3 regions of the Lysinibacillus sp. FSL W7-1291 genome follow, and region 3 is predicted to be linked to each of the others. Evidence: a T-box and tRNA genes for the amino acid it is inferred to sense, from the RefSeq annotation. Region 3 holds a T-box; the other regions hold tRNA genes.
The links. The T-box of region 3 lies ahead of serS (serine--tRNA ligase). A T-box ahead of a tRNA ligase gene usually reads a tRNA of that ligase, here a tRNA-Ser.

Region 1 (3,250 bases), 1.1 Mb from region 3:
TTCAAATGGTCAATACTATGTGGATATGAACGAAACGTGTGATTTTTATGATGCACAAGAAAATTATCAATTCTATGATTGCTATAAGACCTATACTGTTACAATAGATGATTATGGTGCTTTTAAAATTGCCCATATTACTATTCACTAATAAGGTCTTTTACAATCGTAAAATAAGCAAGGAAAAAATAAACTATCGCGAGATACTCTTATTTCGCAATAGTTCGTTTCTTCTGCATTGTTTTGGTAGTTTAAAAATGATCCAGCTATCTTACTGTTCATTGATTCGCATATTTCCCATGCCACACTATGTGATGATAATTCTTTTTATCTGTGTCACCCTCTGTATTAATAAACAACACCCTCGCATGTTCGTCTAGCTGTAGGTCGAGTATTAAATCTTTGTAGTGTTCATTAGTCATTAATTCATAAAAGCAACCAAACGGAGCCGCTCCTGATTCTCCTGCTATAATACGTGAGTCTGAAGCCAATGGATTTGCAAGAACGCGCATTCCTGTTGCTGCTATTTCTTCTTCACAGGAGATGCTTATTTTTATATGGGCTTTTAAGAATCGCCAAGCCTGTGGATTAGGTTCACCGCAAGCAAGGCCCGCCATTATGGTTTTCATCTCTCCACCAACAGTTACATATTGCTCAGTACCTGCCTTAAAGCTCTCATAATAACAATTAGCAACATGTGGCTCAACTAACACAAATGTAATATCCTGCTCATAATATTGTTGTAAAAAAGCTACTACTGCCCCTGCAAATGACCCAACACCAGCTTGTAAAAATACATGTGTCGGAGCTTGCTGCATCTGTTCAACGATTTCATGTACAAGTGTTGTGTAGCCTTGCATAATCCATAATGGTATTTCTTCGTAGCCATCCCACATCGTATCCTGAATCAGGACCCAGCCATTTTCTTGTGCTAGCTGCGAGGAATAACGCACGGTTTCATCATAATTCATTGTCGTTATTTCAGCATAGGCTCCTTCTTTTTTAATATGCTGTAAACGTTCATCGGCACTGCCAGCTGGCATATATATTCGCGCTTGATACCCTAGTTCACGAGCCGCCCATGCCACACCACGACCATGGTTACCATCTGTTGTTGAAATAAAGGTTAAATTTCCTACCTGCGCTTTTACTTCTGATGATTTTAATTGTTCAAACGATAGTTCCTCTATATTTTTCTGGAGTCTATTGGCAACATACTGCGCAATTGCATAAACTCCGCCTAATACTTTAAATGCGTTTAAGCCAAATCGATAGGATTCGTCTTTTACCAAAATTTTTTCTACACCCATCCATGAAGCAAGTGAATTAAGATGATGGAGAGGTGTCTTTTCAAATTGCTCATATGTACGTAGAAATTGCCCCACTTTCTTTACTTGTTCCAATGTAAAATATGGCAGTAAAGCTGTTCCGTCATTTGCTTTATCCAGCTGATTGTGCACCCACTTTAATTTTTCATTCATTCCTATCCCTCCTTTATCATTAGCTTAGTCCATCTAGCTTCAAAATACAAAATTATACAATACAGAACTTACATTTGTCTAAGTTCCTTGTTATGCGTTTATGATCCCCTACGGAAAAGGGAGAAAAATTTCTTAACTTCCTATATAATTAACAAGCCTTCACAGATTCGATGTTCTGTGAAGGCTTCATTTTTATAGTAACTATGTTATCAAATCAATTAAAAAGTGCAGTAGATGTAATTCATCTACTGCACTTAGTATGACCCGTACGGGATTCGAACCCGTGTTACCGCCGTGAAAGGGCGGTGTCTTAACCACTTGACCAACGGGCCAATGGCGGAGAAGGAGGGATTTGAACCCTCGCGTATTACCCGACCTACACCCTTAGCAGGGGCGCCTCTTCAGCCTCTTGAGTACTTCCCCACATAAAAATGGCTCCGAAGGCAGGACTCGAACCTGCGACAACCTGATTAACAGTCAGGTGCTACTACCAACTGAGCTACTTCGGAATAATGATGGGCCTAAATGGACTCGAACCATCGACCTCACGCTTATCAGGCGTGCGCTCTAACCAGCTGAGCTATAGGCCCTTGGAGCGGGTGATGGGAATCGAACCCACGACATCAGCTTGGAAGGCTGAGGTTTTACCATTAAACTACACCCGCATAAATGGTGGGTCAGGACGGAATCGAACCGCCGACACTTAGAGCTTCAATCTAATGCTCTACCAACTGAGCTACTGACCCATTTCGTCCATGCTAAGCTTATTTTCTTTTGCTTTTCATATCTTCTTATGAAAATAATGGCGGTCCCGATAAGGATCGAACCTACGATCTCCTGCGTGACAGGCAGGCATGTTAACCGCTACACCACGGGACCATTTGGTTGCGGGGGCGGATTTGAACCAACGACCTTCGGGTTATGAGCCCGACGAGCTACCACTGCTCCACCCCGCGATAATTTTATACGGTTTCGAGTTTTTAAAGCACCATTTATAAAGATTTAAAACTGGAGGAGGTAGAGGGATTCGAACCCCCGCGCGGTGTTACCCGCCTGTCGGTTTTCAAGACCGATCCCTTCAGCCAGACTTGGGTATACCTCCGTTGCAATATATAAATGGTGGACCTTGCAGGACTCGAACCTGCGATAGGACGGTTATGAGCCGTCTGCTCTAACCAACTGAGCTAAAGGTCCTTTAAGATGGCGGCAGAGGGGATCGAACCCCCGACCTTACGGGTATGAACCGTACGCTCTAGCCAGCTGAGCTACGCCGCCAGGATCTTTATACTGGTTAATTTATTATGGTGGAGCCTAGCGGGATCGAACCGCTGACCTCCTGCGTGCAAGGCAGGCGCTCTCCCAGCTGAGCTAAGGCCCCATAATTTCTTTGGAAATGGTCGGGAAGACAGGATTCGAACCTGCGACCCCTTGGTCCCAAACCAAGTGCTCTACCAAGCTGAGCTACTTCCCGTTCTTTTTGGCGCGCCCGACAGGAGTCGAACCCATAACCTTCTGATCCGTAGTCAGACGCTCTATCCAATTGAGCTACGGGCGCATTAAAAATGGTGCCGAGGACCTAATCGAACCTAAGTACGGTAGTCACCTACCGCAGGATTTTAAGTCCTGTGCGTCTGCCAGTTCCGCCACCCTTTAAGACATTTGGAGCGGAAGACGAGGTTCGAACTCGCGACCCCCACCTTGGCAAGGTGGTGTTCTACCACTGAACTACTTCCGCATGTGCATAAGTTTTTTTATCTGGCAATGAAATA
Region 2 (3,250 bases), 240 kb from region 3:
TATGATGATCGACAATGCTCACGCCTTGTTCTTTGAAAGAATGAAGGACAGCAATATTAAGCTCCACTAATGCACGATCACGCCAAAGTGAAGCTTGCTTGGTTGTATCAAGATTAAAAACCCCCGCAATAGCTGGTAGCATATTATAACGGTCATGATCTGCTAAATTACGTGCACCGATTTCTGTCCCCATATACCAGCCATTAAAGGGTGCGGCTTGAAAATCAATGCCTGCCATTTGAAAACGCATACTTGAAATAATGGGTACAGCATACCATTTCATTCCTAATTTCTCTACATCCACTGACTCTGGATGACGAATTGGCACCTCTAAAATATATTCTACAGGAATTGTAAACAGCTGCGGAGCTCGCTCATCTACTTGTATAACAAGAGGTAACACATCGAATGGTGTCCTCTCACTTTTCCAACCTAACGATTCACATACTTTAGTAAAAACAATAGAATGTGCATCACCAATAACGCCAGCTTCCGTTTCATAGCCTGCATAACGAATTAGCTGATGATTCCATATACGCACTCTGTTCGAAGCAAATACTGTTATTGTTGGACGGATTTTTCCACTATTTGTTGCATAATCGATATGCTCCAGTAGTTTTTGAAAAATATCCTGTTCATCTAAAACGGCACGTGCATCTACTACATGCAATGATTGCCAAAACAGACGACCAATACATTTGTTACTATTACGCCACGCCACCCGTGCACCAAAAGCTAGCTCCTCTGTTGTTGGGTCGTACTCACCTGCATTCTTAATCTGTTGTAATCTATTCGCTAACCAACGCTCTGATTCATCTTGTTCTGTCTGATATAAACTTAAAAATTGCTGGATCTCCTGTATATTCATTTCGATTCCTCCACTTATCCTCATATTAGAGGAACAAAACGACAAGCACCACGAAAATAGCTATAAAAAAACATACATATTGCATATATGAAATAGTTTGTTCAAATTTATAATGAATCGAATCATGATTAGAAGATATTGTGAATGAAGAAGGAAAAGAGGTGGGCGACATCTTATAGAAAGGAGAAACAAAATATTAGTCATGTAAAAAAGCTACTGAACCATTGATAGCGGATTCGTAGCTTTCACTCTTTACTAATGTATCATTTATTGATAAAAGAAAAAGCATGTAACACAATATTTGTGCTACATGCTTGATGACCCGTACGGGATTCGAACCCGTGTTACCGCCGTGAAAGGGCGGTGTCTTAACCACTTGACCAACGGGCCGTGGCTCCGAAGGCAGGACTCGAACCTGCGACAACCTGATTAACAGTCAGGTGCTACTACCAACTGAGCTACTTCGGAATAATGATGGGCCTAAATGGACTCGAACCATCGACCTCACGCTTATCAGGCGTGCGCTCTAACCAGCTGAGCTATAGGCCCATTTTGGAGCGGGTGATGAGAATCGAACTCACGACATCAGCTTGGAAGGCTGAGGTTTTACCATTAAACTACACCCGCAAATAATGGTGGGTCAGGACGGAATCGAACCGCCGACACTTAGAGCTTCAATCTAATGCTCTACCAACTGAGCTACTGACCCAAAATGGAGGAGGTAGAGGGATTCGAACCCCCGCGCGGTGTTACCCGCCTGTCGGTTTTCAAGACCGATCCCTTCAGCCAGACTTGGGTATACCTCCAAAAATATTGAACTGGTGGAGCCTAGCGGGATCGAACCGCTGACCTCCTGCGTGCAAGGCAGGCGCTCTCCCAGCTGAGCTAAGGCCCCATTTATCATAAAAAATGGTCGGAATGACAGGATTCGAACCTACGACCCCTTGGTCCCAAACCAAGTGCTCTACCAAGCTGAGCTACATTCCGAAAACATAAATTTATTGGCGCGCCCGACAGGAGTCGAACCCATAACCTTCTGATCCGTAGTCAGACGCTCTATCCAATTGAGCTACGGGCGCAATATTCATTAAAAAACGATGAGCCATGAAGGACTCGAACCTTCGACCCTCTGATTAAAAGTCAGATGCTCTACCAACTGAGCTAATGGCTCGTAAAAAAGAAAAATGGCTGGGGTACTAGGATTCGAACCTAGGCATGACGGAATCAAAATCCGTTGCCTTACCGCTTGGCTATACCCCAATTTGAAAATGGGGCGACTGATGGGAATCGAACCCACGAATGTCGGAACCACAATCCGATGCGTTAACCACTTCGCCACAATCGCCACTATATAAATTATAACAGCTGTATATGAACGAGTACCTCAATACCTGGCAGGGGCAGTAGGAATCGAACCCACACCAAAGGTTTTGGAGACCTCTATTCTACCGTTGAACTATGCCCCTAAAATGGTGGAGGGGGACGGATTCGAACCGCCGAACCCTAAGGAGCGGATTTACAGTCCGCCGCGTTTAGCCACTTCGCTACCCCTCCAAGGGAATGGTGCTTACGATAGGAGTCGAACCCACGACCTACTGATTACAAGTCAGTTGCTCTACCAACTGAGCTACACCAAAAAAAAATGGCGGTCCCGACCGATCGAACCGGCGATCTCCTGCGTGACAGGCAGGCATGTTAACCGCTACACCACGGGACCATTTGGTTGCGGGGGCTGGATTTGAACCAACGACCTTCGGGTTATGAGCCCGACGAGCTACCACTGCTCCACCCCGCGATAATACTATACTGTTTTAAAAATAATGGTGGAGGATGACGGGCTCGAACCGCCGACCCTCTGCTTGTAAGGCAGATGCTCTCCCAGCTGAGCTAATCCTCCACGAAAAATAAGCGAAGCGATGTCCTACTCTCACAGGGGGAAGCCCCCAACTACCATCGGCGCTAAAGAGCTTAACTTCCGTGTTCGGTATGGGAACGGGTGTGGCCTCTTTGCCATCATCACTTCACTTATTCAGTTGAAAGAGTTGTTCTTTCAAAACTGGATAAACGGTTCATTGAATGTTTCAAACGTTTTGGTTAAGTCCTCGATCGATTAGTATTCGTCAGCTCCATATGTCACCACACTTCCACCTCGAACCTATCTACCTCATCGTCTTTGAGGGATCTTACTTACTTGCGTAATGGGAAATCTCATCTTGAGGGGGGCTTCATGCTTAGATGCTTTCAGCACTTATCCCGTCCACACATAGCTACCCAGCGATGCCTTTGGCAAGACAACTGGTACACCAGCGGTGTGTCCATCCCATTCCTCTCGTACTAAGGACAGCTCCTCTCAAATTTCCTACGCCCACGACGGATAGGGAC
Region 3 (3,250 bases):
AAATTAAACGTCTTGGTCGTTTACCAGTAGTAAATTTTGCGGCAGGTGGTGTTGCTACGCCAGCCGATGCTGCATTAATGATGGAGCTTGGAGCTGATGGCGTTTTCGTGGGCTCTGGTATTTTCAAATCCGAAAATCCAGAAAAATTTGCACGTGCTATTGTGGAGGCGACTACCCACTATAAAGACTATAAGCTAATTGCTGAAATATCTAAAGAGCTCGGTGTACCAATGAAGGGTATTGATGTTGCACAGCTTGGGCAAAACGAGCGTATGCAAGAGCGAGGCTGGTAAAATGAAACGAATTGGTGTTTTAGCATTACAAGGAGCAGTCCGTGAGCATGTCCAAATGTTAGAAGGGCTTGATTGTGAAGCGATTTTAGTAAAACAGAAGAAGGATTTAGTGAATCTCGATGGACTTGTACTACCTGGTGGGGAAAGTACGACAATGCGAAAATTGCTGGACCGTTTTGACCTACTAGAGCCAATCCGTGAACTTGCACAGCAAGGTTTACCGGTATTTGGCACATGTGCAGGATTAATTTTATTAGCCAATCAATTAGTGGATGACGAACCGCATTTAGCAGTTATGGATGTGACGGTAGCAAGAAATTCATTTGGACGTCAGATAGATAGCTTCGAAGTTCAACTGGATATTCCTAAAATAGGTGCACGTATTCCAGCAGTTTTTATTCGTGCACCTCATATTGAAGCGGTAGGTAAAGATGTTGATGTTCTCGCTCAGCATGACGGAAAAATAATTTTGGCGCAAGATGGTCATTTATTAGGTTGTTCGTTTCATCCTGAATTAACAGCAGATAAGCGAATTCTTGAATATTTTGTCTCCTCTATGGTATGACTTGCAAAATTTGTTTTCATATAGTACAGTATGGTTAAAATTTAAATAATTGAACACGATGATGGGAAGTAGTAGCAAGCACGTTTTTTTTAGAGAGTCAGCGGTTGGTGGAAGCTGATAAAAGCACTTGTGAATCCGTCCTGGAGTTGCACAGTCGAAGTGATTGAAGTAGACTGTAGCCGGCTGAAATGCCGTTATAAAATAAGTGGATTAGGCATACGCCTAGTCAATTAGGGTGGCAACGCGGGTAGCTCTCGTCCCTTTCCAGGGATGAGGGCTTTTTTGTGTTTATTTTGATGCAACAATTTCCCATCATTAAAGAAACTATTGGAGGTATGAATATGTTAGATATTAAACGTGTACGCGATAATTTCGCGGAAATTAAAGAAATGCTATTAACACGTAATGAAGATTTAGGTAACTTAGATGACTTTGAAGGCTTAGATGCAAAGCGTCGTGAATTAATTGCTAAAACGGAAGAATTAAAAGCAGAACGTAATAAAGTATCTGAACAAATTTCACTTATGAAGCGCAATAAGGAAAACGCAGATGAAGTCATTGCTCGTATGCGTCAGGTAGGCGATGAAATTAAAGAATTAGACAATCAATTAAATGATGTAGAAGAGCGCTTTAAAGATATGATGATGCGTTTACCAAACATTCCTCATGAATCTGTCCCAGTAGGTACAACAGAGGACGACAATGTTGAGGAATATACTTGGGGCGAAATTCCAGCATTTGATTTTGATATTAAAGCACACTGGGATCTAGCGACAGATTTGAAAATTGTGGATTTTGAACGTGGAGCAAAAGTAACAGGTAGCCGTTTCTTATTCTACCGTGGTCTTGGAGCTCGTTTAGAACGTGCATTAATGACGTTCATGATGGATTTACATGCAGAAGAGCATGGCTATGAGGAAATGCTACCACCTGTCATTGTAAATCGTGATAGCTTAACAGGTACTGGACAGCTTCCAAAATTCGAGGAAGATGTATTCAAATTAGAAGAAACGGATTATTTCATGATTCCAACAGCAGAGGTTCCAGTAACGAACTTCTATCGTGATGAAATATTACCAGTTGAGGCTTTACCACAAGGCTTTGCTGCGTACAGTGCATGCTTCCGCTCAGAGGCAGGTTCTGCAGGACGTGATACACGTGGTTTAATCCGTCAACACCAATTCAATAAAGTAGAACTAGTTCGTTTTGTAAAACCAGAGGAATCATACGAACAATTAGAGCTATTAACATGTCATGCTGAAAAAGTACTGCAATTATTAGGATTACCATATCGTAAACTAAAAATGTGTACAGCCGATTTAGGCTTTACTGCAGCAAAGAAATATGATTTAGAAGTGTGGATTCCAGCACAAAACATGTACCGTGAAATTTCTTCTTGTTCTAACTTTGAGGATTTCCAAGCACGACGTGCAAATATCCGCTTCCGTCGTGAGCCAAATGCAAAACCAGAGTATGTTCACACATTAAATGGTTCAGGTCTTGCCATTGGTCGTACAGTTGCGGCTATCCTGGAAAACTATCAACAAGCTGATGGAAGCGTAGTGATTCCTGAAGTTTTAAGACCTTATATGGGTGGTAAAGACGTAATCGCACCAAAATAAAAAACAAATAAAAGCTATTTTAGACCATCCTTTAGGGGAGAATCTAAAATGGCTTTTTTGCTTTTCCAAAATTGAAATCTCTCATGAAAGGTTTTGCAATTTTTTATGATCTAGCAAATTTAAATATATTATTAGAAATTGGCTTAACACCTGAAACAAGTACCGTTTTTGAAGTTATGCAACCAGGGAAACCCGTTTTAACCTATGGGCAACAGCTTACAACATTAGATGGTTTTAGTTATTTATCGCTAAACTTATCCCATTATGGAGCAATGGAAAGCTATGGAGGCAATTGAATTCTCAGAGCATTTTTATGAAAGTAAGCAATTAAAATGCTTAAATAATTTCCTGGGACATAATCTATCTCGAGATAATCATACGGCCTATCGTCTAGAGGATTTCATTACGATAAACACTGAAATGAAGTCTCAACTTGAAAAGGCCAGTCTGAGCGCAAAGAAAAATGCTCCGATTTTATTAACAGGGGAAACTAGAACAGAGAAAGATTTTATAGCACAAGTTCTTCATAATGAAAGTGGATGCTATACTAAGTAAATGAAGAAAGAAAAGGACAGTTACAGGAAGCTAATGGTGGAACGTTACTCATTGACCACCAGATGTATCTTTACAAGCAAAGTTATATCGAAGGTGAATGTGTTTTCAGACGATTAACTATTTAACCTTAATGTTCATTACCTATGAAGATGCTGTTGCTGCTACGACACAGTTCATATATATTGCTATTACTCTGAGGATAAAAAAGAAGGTGT

Region 1: it has a tRNA-Ser gene. The T-box ahead of serS (serine--tRNA ligase) is inferred to sense a tRNA for this amino acid. The anticodon was not compared.
Region 2: it has a tRNA-Ser gene. The T-box ahead of serS (serine--tRNA ligase) is inferred to sense a tRNA for this amino acid. The anticodon was not compared.

The regions. Positions count from the first base shown of each region.
Region 1 is NZ_CP151994.1:3,484,169-3,487,418, forward strand. It holds gene NST76_RS16740 (diaminopropionate ammonia-lyase) at 279-1,481, opposite strand; tRNA gene NST76_RS16745 (tRNA-Glu) at 1,742-1,813, opposite strand; tRNA gene NST76_RS16750 (tRNA-Ser) at 1,816-1,904, opposite strand; tRNA gene NST76_RS16755 (tRNA-Asn) at 1,914-1,990, opposite strand; tRNA gene NST76_RS16760 (tRNA-Ile) at 1,998-2,071, opposite strand; tRNA gene NST76_RS16765 (tRNA-Gly) at 2,073-2,146, opposite strand; tRNA gene NST76_RS16770 (tRNA-Phe) at 2,152-2,227, opposite strand; tRNA gene NST76_RS16775 (tRNA-Asp) at 2,285-2,360, opposite strand; tRNA gene NST76_RS16780 (tRNA-Met) at 2,364-2,437, opposite strand; tRNA gene NST76_RS16785 (tRNA-Ser) at 2,491-2,583, opposite strand; tRNA gene NST76_RS16790 (tRNA-Ile) at 2,599-2,675, opposite strand; tRNA gene NST76_RS16795 (tRNA-Met) at 2,683-2,756, opposite strand; tRNA gene NST76_RS16800 (tRNA-Ala) at 2,784-2,859, opposite strand; tRNA gene NST76_RS16805 (tRNA-Pro) at 2,876-2,952, opposite strand; tRNA gene NST76_RS16810 (tRNA-Arg) at 2,960-3,036, opposite strand; tRNA gene NST76_RS16815 (tRNA-Leu) at 3,045-3,128, opposite strand; tRNA gene NST76_RS16820 (tRNA-Gly) at 3,142-3,216, opposite strand.
Region 2 is NZ_CP151994.1:269,434-272,683, reverse strand. It holds gene NST76_RS01305 (nitric oxide synthase oxygenase) at 1-868, opposite strand, end outside; tRNA gene NST76_RS01300 (tRNA-Glu) at 1,187-1,258, opposite strand; tRNA gene NST76_RS01295 (tRNA-Asn) at 1,260-1,336, opposite strand; tRNA gene NST76_RS01290 (tRNA-Ile) at 1,344-1,417, opposite strand; tRNA gene NST76_RS01285 (tRNA-Gly) at 1,422-1,495, opposite strand; tRNA gene NST76_RS01280 (tRNA-Phe) at 1,502-1,577, opposite strand; tRNA gene NST76_RS01275 (tRNA-Ser) at 1,582-1,674, opposite strand; tRNA gene NST76_RS01270 (tRNA-Ala) at 1,688-1,763, opposite strand; tRNA gene NST76_RS01265 (tRNA-Pro) at 1,779-1,855, opposite strand; tRNA gene NST76_RS01260 (tRNA-Arg) at 1,871-1,947, opposite strand; tRNA gene NST76_RS01255 (tRNA-Lys) at 1,967-2,039, opposite strand; tRNA gene NST76_RS01250 (tRNA-Gln) at 2,054-2,128, opposite strand; tRNA gene NST76_RS01245 (tRNA-His) at 2,138-2,213, opposite strand; tRNA gene NST76_RS01240 (tRNA-Trp) at 2,261-2,334, opposite strand; tRNA gene NST76_RS01235 (tRNA-Tyr) at 2,339-2,422, opposite strand; tRNA gene NST76_RS01230 (tRNA-Thr) at 2,430-2,499, opposite strand; tRNA gene NST76_RS01225 (tRNA-Asp) at 2,512-2,585, opposite strand; tRNA gene NST76_RS01220 (tRNA-Met) at 2,589-2,663, opposite strand; tRNA gene NST76_RS01215 (tRNA-Val) at 2,690-2,765, opposite strand; rRNA gene rrf (5S ribosomal RNA) at 2,777-2,892, opposite strand; rRNA gene NST76_RS01205 (23S ribosomal RNA) at 2,959-3,250, opposite strand, start outside.
Region 3 is NZ_CP151994.1:30,475-33,724, forward strand. It holds gene pdxS (pyridoxal 5'-phosphate synthase lyase subunit PdxS) at 1-293, shown strand, start outside; gene pdxT (pyridoxal 5'-phosphate synthase glutaminase subunit PdxT) at 295-858, shown strand; T-box leader at 908-1,123, shown strand; gene serS (serine--tRNA ligase) at 1,200-2,480, shown strand; gene NST76_RS00135 (hypothetical protein) at 2,564-2,776, shown strand; gene NST76_RS00140 (sigma 54-interacting transcriptional regulator) at 2,763-3,035, shown strand.